4 regions of the Staphylococcus sp. SUC_1.2 genome follow, and region 3 is predicted to be linked to each of the others. Evidence: riboswitches for the same ligand, from Rfam matches in the RefSeq annotation. Region 3 holds a riboswitch; each other region holds the start of a gene.
What was found. Region 3 has a riboswitch for thiamine pyrophosphate ahead of NR218_RS04210 (3-oxoacyl-ACP reductase). Riboswitches for the same ligand answer to the same signal wherever they lie in the genome.
Positions count from the first base shown of each region.

Region 1 (3,219 bases), on a different contig from region 3:
AATATCATCTTCTTCTATATCTACGATATTTTTAAATTTACTTTTAAATTTATCGCGTTTAGATCTAATTTTATCTAAATCTACACTTCTTCTTGTCTTACGTGCATATTCTGATGTTTTATCTTGAAGTTGTTTAAAATGAACTTTTGATTGAGTCGAAACGTTTCCTTTTTGAGTTCTTGATAATTCAGGCTCTTCTTCCCCTAATTCTTCTTTTGTTAAAGGTAACGCACGGCGTAAGAATAAGAAATTCCAAATTGCCGCTTGAGCTAATAACCACATAATGATGAAGAATGTATTTACACTTAAAATATCAATAGGCTCAATCTCATTTGCATCGATTTTGCCATACAATGACAGTTGAGTAATCAAGTAACTTATTCCATATGAAATAATAATCCATAAATAATGAACTTTTCTATTTTCTTGATACAATTCATCTTTATAAACAATATATCCTGTATGAATCACAAATGGAATAATGAATATAATTGCCCAAAAACCATATACTTGAGTCATCAATGTAATTGTAATGAGGAAGTATAAAATACCAATAACTAAAAAGAAAATTGAGATGTCGTAATCGTATTTGGTTGTTCTAAATAACGTATATCCAATCAATATGACTAGAATACCAAATAGAATAATTATGACTGCACTTACAACTGGAAAGTTGCCTATGAATCTACTCATCACTCTAATTATTTCACTAAAAAATGCATTAAGAAAGTCCCATATATTATGTATTTTTAAATCAATTTTATCTTTATCTTTTAGTTTATGGATTAAAGGCAAATTGATTAAGATAATGAGACCTGTGAAGAGTGAAACGATACCGATCAAGTAACTATAGATAATCTCGGCGTGTTTCTTAAGAAAAGACATACAGTTCACCTCAAAATTAATTATATATGAACTTTCTATTCTTGTCTTTAATAAAAAATAAAATACTTCTCTAGACTGAGATGAAGTTTATTCTTTTATTAATTGGGTATATTAATTTTGTAAAGTAATCTATGAAAAAGGAGAGTTGTCCTATGACACATGAAGATGCAAAAAAAGCAAAAGAATATGAAGAAAAATTAAAAGAACAAAAAGAAGAAAAAACTGATGATATTGAACAAACTAAACAAGATGTTCAAAATACATTAGACTAATTTTCTTATTTATGTCATCATTAAGAATATTTAATGAATAAGCCTGAGACATACAAGCTGTCTCAGGTATTTTTAATATATTGGCTATCGATGGCTGAGTTGGAAATAAATCTATCCTACTTTCTTTCATTATTTTTAGAACTAATTACATTTTAATTGTTAAATATGTAAACTGTTTAATTATAATTTATTTTTAATTAAATATAGATTAAAAGCATCTTGACATCTACTATTAAAAGTCATACATTTAAAATAAATAAAATATAAATGCACTAGGGGTGTATAGCACTGAGATGAGGCTTAACCTCAAACCCTTTGAACCTGATCTAGTTAAAAACTAGCGTAGGAAAGTGTTAACTTAAATAAATCATGTTTTTAATAATCAATAGCATTTTTATTTAAATTTACGCACAACTTTTCTACGAAGGGTTGTGCGTTTTTTTAGGAGGAACTATTTTATGTCTAAAGGTTTAAAACTTTCAGAAATTCTAGTTACGGTGCTGATTGCTGTTATTTTTGCAATCATTTATAACTTATGGTGGTTGCCATATAATTTAGCTCAAGTAGCTGGTATACATCTAGAGCAACTTACATACGGTATTTGGTTTATGGCTGCTATTGTGGCTTACTTAATTATTCCTAAACCAGGTATTGCATTAATTGCTGAATTTGCTGCTGGTGCAGGTGAAACTATTGTTATGGGGAAATTTGATATTCCTACTATAGTATATGCCATTTTACAAGGTCTAGCATGTGAAGTTGTGTTTGCTATCTTTAAATACAAATCACGTTCTTTAATGGTAGCAATGTTAGCTGGTTTAGTAACAGCATTAGTATCTTTCCCTGTAGATTATTTTTACGGCTATCTAAACGAAGTTGCGGGTTGGAACTTACTACTTTTCATCATTTTCCGTGCTATTAGTGGTATTGTACTGTCTGGTATACTCTCTTATTTAATTGTAAAAGCCTTAGATCAAACTGGAGTAACTAAATTATTCCGTCCTGCCTCTCAAAAAGATTACGACAACTTATAAGGGGAAATGATTGTGTTAAAAGTCAAAAATTTACGTCTAAAATATCCAAATGGTGATCGAAAAATTTTCGATAATCTAAATATAGAAATTAAAGATAAAGAAAAAGTGCTTTTACTAGGTCCTTCAGGATCTGGTAAAAGCACATTGCTTAATGTCCTTAGTGGCATTGTTCCTAATCTTATAGAATTACCGATGAAATATGATGAACTAGACATTGATCCTAATTCGGGGGTTATTTTTCAAGACCCAGATACACAATTTTGTATGCCAAAAGTTTACGAAGAATTAGCTTTCGTCTTAGAAAATCAAAAAGTGCCAAGAGAAGACATGGATGAACAAATTAAAAAAGCACTTGCGTCTGTAGATTTAGATGTGGATAATTCAACTTTCGTAAATAATTTAAGTGGTGGTATGAAACAAAAGCTTGCTATCGTTGAAACGATTTTACAGAAAGCTGATACACTCTTTTTAGATGAACCTACAGCTATGTTAGATGTACAAGCAACTGCTGACTTATGGCAACGATTAATTCACTTATGGACTGATCAAACGGTATTAATTGTAGAACATAAAGTGGAACATATTTGGCATCATGTAGATCGAGTCATATTAATGAACTATGATGGAGAAATTATAGCTGATAATACACCTGAATACATACTCAAACATTGTGAATCGTTACTCACTGAATTTGGCGTATGGCATCCTCATGCTTGGGATTATGCACCTATTCGAAAAGATTTAACTCCCCAATATTCCAATACACTTTTTAAATTTCAAAACGGACAAATAATTCGTAGTAAAAATACACTATTTGAAGTTTCAGAACTAAATATTCATCCTGGAGAATGGATTACAATTACTGGAAAAAATGGAGCTGGTAAAACTACTTTACTCGAATCTATGATGCAATTAGTGAAATACAACGGTACAATGTTTTATGAGAAGCGATTACTGAAGAAAATTAAAGATGCTGCTCAAAATATGTATCTTGTATACCAAAATCCTGAACTTCAATTTATTACAAA
Region 1 covers NZ_JANJPM010000015.1:15,564-18,782, forward strand. The annotation lists gene auxA (lipoteichoic acid stability factor AuxA) at 1-885, opposite strand, end outside; gene graF (glycopeptide resistance-associated protein GraF) at 1,038-1,157, shown strand; TPP riboswitch at 1,422-1,523, shown strand; gene NR218_RS06630 (ECF transporter S component) at 1,616-2,191, shown strand; gene NR218_RS06635 (ABC transporter ATP-binding protein) at 2,204-3,219, shown strand, end outside.
Region 1: it holds a riboswitch for thiamine pyrophosphate, as region 3 does, so the genes downstream of both, NR218_RS06630 (ECF transporter S component) here and NR218_RS04210 (3-oxoacyl-ACP reductase) in region 3, are expected to answer to the same signal.

Region 2 (3,219 bases), on a different contig from region 3:
GTAATAGATTGTTCTGAATCAAAATTGAATGTGTCCCCATTAATGATACACTTCATGATTTAACCTCCTTGAAGCACTAAATGATTCATATCGACGCGGTTTAACACCGGTGAGTATCCAATTGGCGATATCACGACCAATAATAGGCGAAAGTAAAATACCGTTACGATAATGACCAGAAATCACATATAAATCTTCATCAATACGGTCCATTATCGGTATTTCTCCTTCAGTATATGGACGGACACCAGACCATTGTTTAATGACTTTGCCGTGTGCGAGTTCTGGTATACGTTCATTTGCAAAGTGGTGTAACCAAGAGATACCATCGTCTGTATTACCAACTGAATAGTTATCAAACTCGCTTGTGGCACCAATTAAGAAACGATTTGGATATTTTGGTACGATGTAACAGCCATTGGTCATAAATACGGTTTCTTTTAAATCCAAATGATCATTTTCAATCAGTAAGACTTCACCTTTTACACCGACTACATCTCTAGGTAATGAGTATTGATTTAATAATTTAGATGTCCATGCGCCCGCTGCCACAATGACTTTCTTAGCTTGTAATGTGCCTTGTGACGTTTCAACATCGTAGTACCCATTTTGGCGATGAACAGATTGTACCTCTGTATTAAAATATCGCTTAATTTGACGTTGCTTTAAAGATGTAAATAAAGCTTTAGTGTAGTGATTGGCATTAATTTGTCCATCTTGTGGAATGTAAATAGCCATTTCACTTGATGTTACTGTACCATTCGTTAAATCAGTAAGTTCCTCATCTGAAAGAACAATGACGCTAGAATCTAAACCGCTTAAAAATTGATACTGTTTTTCTAAACTTTCAACATCTTCAGGACGATTAGCCACTTTAATTAATCCTGAATTTTGAAACTGAATATCAATACCTGTCTCATCTTCTAAATCTTGACATAATTGTGGAAAGAGACTTCGTGATTCAAGAGCAAGTCTAAATAAATCAGTATCTTTAGTAAATTCATTTTGAGCACCTAACATACCACCTGCTTTATATGATGCGTGTTTACCTGGCACGTCACGATCGATAAGTGCAATGTCAAGGTGAGATTGGCTTAATTGTCGCGCAATAGACATGCCAATCACGCCCGAACCTATGATTAAAACATCATGCATCTTTCAACCACTCCTTTCGCAACAGTTCAATTTGTTGTAAAGATGCGTTCATAAAAAAAGAAATCGCACAAATTCCTTTAAAACCACGAGGTAATTGAGGAATCGTTTTTTCAGTGATACCTCCAATGGCATAAATTGGAATAGGAATCTCTAACACACGTTGAATCTCTGCTTTTGATCGAGGCAATTGATTAGGTTTTGAAGGTGTCTTAAAAATGTGTCCAAAAAAAACATAATCAAGATCGTGTTCATAAGCTGCTTTAACAGATTCAATTGAATGTGTAGACATACTCACTTCAATCTCTGGATGTATGGATTTATAGCTAAATGCATCTTCATCCATTTCTCGAAAATGAATATGAGAGAGGTGAAGTTGTTCAAGTAAATGTACATCACTATGAATAATGATTTTTGATTTAGGAAATCCTTTTTCTATAAGTGATTTTAAAAATGAAGACAAGTCACTTGAAGACATGGGAGTACGAAACAATAACCCATCTATTCCATCCGAGATATCAAGAAAATGTTGTAAATCATCATTGGTTAAATCTTTATATTTCGTTATCGCTATAAAAATGAACACCACTCCTTAGTAAACAAAAAACGCTATTTCCCTGCAGTAGGGAAATAGCGTTTTGCTTAACTTTACGATATTCTAGTCGCCACTTTCCTACGCCAGTACAAACTGGATCAGGTTCCAGGAATTATAAAGTTCGTTCTTTACTCTCAGCCTTAAACAAAGGCACTTCCAGTGGATCGTTTATTCAGTTGTGTTTAAAATAAACATCAGCATTTTTGCTTTATTTTTATTCTACAACCTTTTTTAATAGAGTTCAAATACAAAAATAAATTAGATTTATAGTAATATACTTTTTAATCAAGAAACCACGTTTTACATAACATTGAATTGAAAATACATGCTACCCCTCTTCTTACTATCGTTTTCTTTTTATAACAGACGGGTAAAACGTTATAATTATATTTGGAAGGTGATTATATGATTATTATTAATGCAAAGCTTAAAATCAAAGAAGATGTGCGTAATGACTATTTAGATTTAATGAATAAATTAGTTCAAAGTTCACGTCAAGAACCAGGAAATACATTTTATTCACATTATGAAGATGTAGCAGAACGCAACACATTCGTTGTTGTTGAAAATTATAAAGATCAAGAAGCGGTTCAAGCACATAACCATTCAGATCATTTCAAAGCATTTAGTGAAAATATTGGAAAATATGTCGCTGAAGAACCTGTCATTAATGTAGCAGAAACAAAATAATAACTAATAATTAAAAATTTAAATGGATTTGAGAAAATTAATAGCTTCCTTAGAATTAGAGCAACTAGAAAATTTAATTTTCTATAATTTAGGGGAGCTATTTATTAATAGAAAATGGAATTTTTGAGTTTTCAGAATTAGAGAATGCGCCTTTAGTACCAAATGGTGTATATAAAGGTGGAATTAAAGGTAATGTTGGAGATGACCCTTTTAAAAAATTATTTAATGTTGGAAATGCTGGGGGAATTCGAACTAAAATTTCTAAAGACGGAAATATTGCTTATATTGTGATTATTTCTAATAGTAGTAATTCGGATATATATCCAAATAATTATAATGATGATACTTCAATACTTACTTATTATGGAGATCAAAAAGATTCTAATAAGGATGCTATTGATACTAAAAAAAGAGGAAATAAAAATCTTAAATATTTATTTGATTTAGTATATGGGAAATTAGAAGAAGATATAAACCCATTTCCAGTTTTTTATTTTGAAAAAATTGGAAATCAAGGACGTAATTATATTTATAAAGGATTAGCCTTTCCATATGTAAAAAATTTAAAATATGAAGAAGTGTGCCAAATTAAGAGAAATAATAACATCAGTAATTATCAATTTTTGTTTACTATAGATAATTCAGAAATAAGTACAAGAAATTTTATAGAAGATTTATTAAGAGATTCTCAAAATTTTTATAATGCACCGAATAATTTTAAGAACTTTGCAGAAGACACAACTCAATTTAAATTGAAAATTGAAACATCTTCTTTACATACT
Region 2 covers NZ_JANJPM010000002.1:113,978-117,196, reverse strand. The annotation lists gene thiS (sulfur carrier protein ThiS) at 1-56, opposite strand, end outside; gene thiO (glycine oxidase ThiO) at 40-1,155, opposite strand; gene NR218_RS01535 (thiamine phosphate synthase) at 1,148-1,738, opposite strand; TPP riboswitch at 1,806-1,915, opposite strand; gene NR218_RS01530 (putative quinol monooxygenase) at 2,153-2,437, shown strand; gene NR218_RS01525 (HNH endonuclease) at 2,545-3,219, shown strand, end outside.
Region 2: it holds a riboswitch for thiamine pyrophosphate, as region 3 does, so the genes downstream of both, NR218_RS01535 (thiamine phosphate synthase) here and NR218_RS04210 (3-oxoacyl-ACP reductase) in region 3, are expected to answer to the same signal.

Region 3 (3,219 bases):
ATCATTTGGTTCGCACACCAAAAGAATAAATTATTAAAAAACATACCAAAGAATAACGTTGGCCATGGAACAACATCTGAATCAATGGCCCCAAAAGCGTTTAGTTTTTCAGGCGTACGTTGGACCATATGGTCGAATCCTTTTACAAAATTCCCATCACCTAAATGATGTAAACCTAAAATTGTAATAATCAAACCACCTATAATTAATCCGACACCATAGATTGAATCACTAAATGCACTCAGTGATAAACCACCAATGAATAAATAGATAACACCTACTGCACCAATGACAAATGCAATAATAATTGTTGCTGTTGCATCACTTACTCCTAAGTATTTCCCAATATTAAACATTTTATTAAAAATTAATGAACCAGAATACAAGACAACGGGTAAAAATGACACAACATAAGTAAAAATAAACAATATAGAAACGAAGCGTTTAGTAAAGGTACCATAACGCATTTCAAGTAATTCAGAAATGGTATCCACACCGTACCTTAAATATTTGGGTAAGAATATCCATGCAAGTAAGACAACGGCTACAGCAGCTGTGACTTCCCAAGCCATAACTTCCATACCCTTGCCATAACTTTGACCATTCTGTCCTACAATTTGTTCTGTAGATAGATTGGTCATAATAATTGTTGAGGCAATCGTAAATCCTGTTAAACTATTGCCTCCCATAAAATAGCCACCTGCACTATCAGTCTTTATTTTCCTTGAACGCCAAAATGCATAAAGGCTGACTCCAATAACAACGGCTAAAAATAAAATAATTGCTAACCAATTCATAATAAATGTCGATCTCCTTATTTTTTAAAATAAAAAAACGTTAAACTTTCATTTAACGTTGGATAACTAATCTATTCTATGATGTACATGTCTTGTGCCTTATTTATTTTAAACACAGAATATCTAATTTTCAATTATCATATTTAAATTTATTATATAAATAAATTATATAAAATATTATCTTTAAATTTGATGATATTTTTTATGTTGTTGAATATTATATGGAAGCGCTTGACTTCTCATAATAGAAGTCATAAAGTGAAACTATAGTTAAATCATATGCACTAGGGGTGTTTTAAAACTGAGATGAGGTGTAACCTCAAACCCTTTGAACCTGAACTAGCTTATACTAGCGTAGGAAAGTGTCGTATAAAATAAGATAACCTGTTGAGATGTGTCAAACTGTTCTCAATAATGATATATCTATTTTAATGCAACTTTCCTAATGTGAAGGTTGCATATTTTTTTGCTGTAAATGAAGTAAATGGAGGCACGATATTTATGACGAGAACAGTATTAGTAACTGGAAGTAGCCGTGGTTTAGGTGCGGTCATTGCAAAAACATTAGCTAAACAAGGATTTGAAGTTATCATTAATTACAATCAAAGTCGTGAAGCAGCTGAACAATTAGCACATGAGATTGGTGAAAATGCCATTGCTTTACAAGCAGATGTCACACAACGTGACGAAGTCGATCGTTTAGTTAATGAGGCAACACATCATTTTGGAAAAATTGACATTGTTGTCAATAATGCATTAGTTAATTTTAAATTTGATCCAAATGCGCAAAAGGCATTTAAAGACTTATCATGGGAAGACTACCAACAACAAATTGATGGTACACTAAAAGGCGCTTTTAATGTTACTCAAAGTGTCATTCCACAATTTATAGAGCGTGGTTCTGGCACCATTGTAAGTATTGGCACAAACTTATATCAACATCCTGTTGTACCATATCATGAATACACAACAGCTAAAGCTGGGTTGATTGGGTTCACACGTAATATTGCAGCCGAATTAGGGCAATATGGTATTACTGCTAATGTAGTGTCAGGAGGATTGCTTAAAACAACTGATGCTAGTGCCGTCACTACACCAGACGTTTTTGATTTAATTGCACAGACTACGCCATTACGTAAAGTGACTACCCCACAAGATGTTGCTAATATGGTTGCTTATTTAAGTAGCGAAGCAGCAGATGGTATGACTGGTCAAAATATTACTGTCGATGGTGGTTTAACCATGAATTAATATATAACTGGTCTTCCTTATCTTAGAATAGAAATAAAATGAACATTGGAGTGAGAAATTAAATTGACTCATCAACATCAACTTCATCTCGGTGTATTAATCTATGGATGTGGTCATCATCAAGCTGCTTGGCAACTTCCCAATTCAAGTATTGAACGTATCGGTGATATTCAATACTATCAAGAATTAGCTCAGTTATCTGAAAAAGGGTTGTTAGATGTAGTCTTTTTCGCAGATAATCAGTCTTTTATCCCTAGCTATACTTCTATGCCAAGTTTTTGGTTTGATCCACTGATTAACTTAACTGCTATATCTCAAGTCACACAACATGTTGGATTAGTTCCTACCATTTCAAGTACATTTTCTAATCCATTCACTGCAGCACGTCAGTTACTTAGTTTAGATCATATTAGTGGTGGACGAGTGGGATGGAATTTAGTCACTTCCATGACAGATGCCGAAGCTCAAAATCACAGCATGGACCATCTACCCAATCATGATGAACGCTATAAGAAAGCAGAAGAGTTTGCTCAAGTCATGAATGGATTGTTTGATTCTTGGCATACTGAAGATTTCAAACCAAATCGGCATCATCATACAATGATAAATCGCAATATCAAACCGCTTCACCACAATGGCAAATATTTTCAAGTTCATGGACCATTAACAACACCAAGTAGCATTCAAGGAAAACCTGTGGCGATGCAAGCAGGTGCATCTAAACAAGGTATTGCATTAGCTACAAAATATGCAGATGCAGTATATTCTGTTTCTTGGAATATGAAGCAAGCAAAACGTTATCGCGAGCGCTTAGATAGTGAAATGGCACAACATGACCACAAGCGTTATATTAAAGTCTTTCCTGGACTAGTCACTTATGTAGGTCATACACATGAAGAAGCATTGAAAAAGAAAGCAAAACTTGATCAACGACTTCCTATCAAAGCCGCTTTAAAGCAACTCAGTTTTTTCATTCAACAAGACTGTAGTCAGTGGGAATTAGATGCTCCTGTGCCTAAACTACCTTCTTTAGAAGAGTTTAACGGTCCCGTCGGTCGATATGAAACCATCTTAGAAATTATTCAAGATAAGCAACCTACTGTCAGAGAACTGCTAAGTTACCTTAATGCGGGGGGTGGACATCTGACACTCATAGGTACGCCAAAAGAAA
Region 3 covers NZ_JANJPM010000008.1:30,095-33,313, reverse strand. The annotation lists gene NR218_RS04215 (solute:sodium symporter family transporter) at 1-797, opposite strand, end outside; TPP riboswitch at 1,074-1,175, shown strand; gene NR218_RS04210 (3-oxoacyl-ACP reductase) at 1,299-2,048, shown strand; gene NR218_RS04205 (LLM class flavin-dependent oxidoreductase) at 2,112-3,219, shown strand, end outside.

Region 4 (3,219 bases), on a different contig from region 3:
AGGTGACACATGTTAAATAAGATAGTAATCGTTGGTCGTATGACTAAAGATGCAAAAATTTATGATAATGAGGAGGTGAAAATCGCAACGTTTAGTGTGGCTACTGAACGCAATTATAAAGATGAAAATGATGAAATAGCGTGTGATTATATATTTTGTAAAGCATTTGGTAAGATGGCTAGCAACATTGAAAAATATACTTCTCAAGGATCTTTAGTAGGTATTACTGGCCAAATGCGTTCTCGTAAATATGAAAAGGAAAAACAAACTCACTTTGTCACAGAATTATATGTTGAAACAATTAAATTTATGTCCCCTAAATTAAATAATGAAAAACTCTCAGATAGCTCACTAAATACAGACACTTATTCATTTGATAATCTCGAATTAATGAATATAAAATAAAACTCTCTATTTTTAATACTCCAAACCTTTCCAATTAATATAAAATAAGTCTTTCAATTATACTCAAATATACTCAAGAGGTCGGTATAAATATTCCGACCTCTTTAACTATGTATAAGACATTAGATACAACTCATTCATTGAATGATAAAAAAGACAGTGTATTTTTCTGAAATATTACAAAGTAATTACAGTTGGTTCTTTTATTATATATCTAATAAACACTGCCATTAAAGTGTTTATAGTATATATATAAGAAAAATTATTTACAAATCTATGTAATTTTAATGTAAAATAAGTATATTTTTTTTATTTCACTGTAACCTGCTAAGCTTTTTTAGATGTTAGAGTAGTATCCGTAAAATATTTAAGAAAACAAATGACTTAGGAGGATTATACTATTATGAAAAAGACAATTATTGCATCTTCATTAGCAGTAGGCTTAGGATTAGTAGCAGGAAACGTAAGTCATGCTGATGCAAGTGAAAATCAAATTAATAAAGAAAAATTAGCTCAATTAGCGGAATCTAACGATCAATCATTAAATCAACATCCTATTCAAGAAGGAGCTTATAATTACCAATTTAATTTAAATGGTAAAACTTATCATTTTTGGTCAGATGGAACATATTTTAAATGGGAATATTATCCATCAAACGGTTCAACTGTAAATAGTGCTAATCAAAATGTAGCTTCAACTCAATCAGCACAAAATGTATCTTTCCAAAATAATAATTATAATCATATAAATCAATCAGCTTCAACTTCAAATGTAAGTCAACACTATGCAAATGAAGCTCAAACACAACAAGCACCAAAAACAACACAAACTAAACAAGCAACTCAAACACAACAAGCACCTGCTAATGCAACTACAAATCAACCTAAACAATCAACAAGTGGTTCATCTGTAAATGTAAATAGTCATTTACAACAAATCGCTCAACGCGAATCAGGTGGAGATATTCATGCCATCAACCCTTCTTCTGGTGCAGCAGGTAAATATCAATTCTTACAATCTACTTGGGATTCAGTAGCACCAGCACAATATAAAGGTGTATCACCAGCACAAGCACCTGAAAGTGTTCAAGATGCTGCGGCAGTAAAACTTTATAATACTGCAGGTCCATCTCAATGGGTTACAGCGTAAAACTTAATAAATAATTTACTAGTGCCTGAGACAATATGAGTTGTCTTAGGCATTTTTATATATATTGATAGTAATGACTGAATTTAGAAAGATTTCTGTACTATTCTTTATTTATTATATTTATAATAATAGTTGTATGAATTAAACTTATTTCAATGAATATCTTTTTTATTTGAATTATAACAATGGTTTTGTTATGGTTAAATTAAACTAAAGACTACTAGGGGAGCCATGGAACATGGCTGAGATGAAGCATTCAGACCCTTATAACCTGATTTGGTTAATGCCAACGTAGGAAAGTAGTAATACATATTCATTCATTCTATTTTTTTGAATATTGACTACATTTCTACGTTGAAATGTAGTTTTTTTATTTAAGGAGGAATAGTTAATGAGTTTTTCAGATGAATTAAAGCAAGCGTCAAAGCCAATTATTGAAGAGATTTATAATGATGGTTTTATTCAAGATTTATTAAAGGGAAAATTATCAAAACAAGCAGTACGCCAATACTTACGTGCTGATGCTTCTTATTTAAAAGAATTTACTAATTTATATGCTTTACTTATTCCTAAAGCACCTACTATGAAAGAAGTGAAATTCTTAGTAGAGCAAATTGAATTTATGTTAGACGGCGAAGTAGAAGCCCATGAAATTTTAGCGGACTATATTAATGAACCTTATGAAGAAATTGTAAAAGAAAAAGTGTGGCCACCTAGTGGAGATCATTACATTAAACATATGTATTATCATGCTTATACACACGAAAATGCTGCATACACTATAGCTGCAATGGCACCATGTCCTTACGTATATGAAGTGGTTGCTAAATGGGGATTAGAAGATTCAAATCTTAATAGAGATGCACTTACTGCTAAGTGGTTTGATTTTTATAGCACTGAAATGGCACCTTTAATTGAAGTATTTGACCGTTTGTTAAATGAACTTACAGAACATTGTACCGAACAGGAAAAAAGAGAAATTAAAGAAGCATTTTTACAAAGTACTGTACATGAACGTCACTTCTTTAATATGGCATACATTGATGAAGAATGGGATTTTGGAGGAGCAAATCATGAATAAACCTAAGATTGCGTTAACAATTGCTGGTACTGACCCTTCTGGTGGCGCAGGAGTTATGGCAGATTTAAAATCATTCCATGCTTGTGGCGTATATGGAATGGCTGCTATTACAAGTATTGTGGCTCAAAATACTAAAGGAGTTCAACATATCCATAATCTAGAAACTAGTTGGGTTAAAGAACAATTAGATAGCGTATTTGATGATGAATTACCTCACGCAATTAAGACTGGAATGATTGCTACACATGAAACGATGGAACTGATTCAAACGTATTTAAAAAATCATAGCAATATTCCCTATGTTATCGATCCAGTTATGCTAGCAAAAAGTGGTGATTCCTTAATGGATGATGAAACAAAAAAACATCTTCAGAAAACGCTCTTACCATTAGCGGATGTCGTTACTCCTAACATTCCAGAAGCTGAAGAAATTACTGGCTTGAAAATTGATACTGAAGATAATATTCGTAAAGCAGGTCATATATTTATAAATGAAATAGGAAGTAAAGGTGTAGTAATTAAAGGCGGTCATTCTGCTGATTTAAATAATGCTAAAGACTTTTTATTTACTAAAGATGATGTC
Region 4 covers NZ_JANJPM010000012.1:11,707-14,925, reverse strand. The annotation lists gene NR218_RS05645 (single-stranded DNA-binding protein) at 10-405, shown strand; gene NR218_RS05640 (transglycosylase family protein) at 809-1,555, shown strand; TPP riboswitch at 1,768-1,870, shown strand; gene tenA (thiaminase II) at 1,947-2,636, shown strand; gene thiD (bifunctional hydroxymethylpyrimidine kinase/phosphomethylpyrimidine kinase) at 2,629-3,219, shown strand, end outside.
Region 4: it holds a riboswitch for thiamine pyrophosphate, as region 3 does, so the genes downstream of both, tenA (thiaminase II) here and NR218_RS04210 (3-oxoacyl-ACP reductase) in region 3, are expected to answer to the same signal.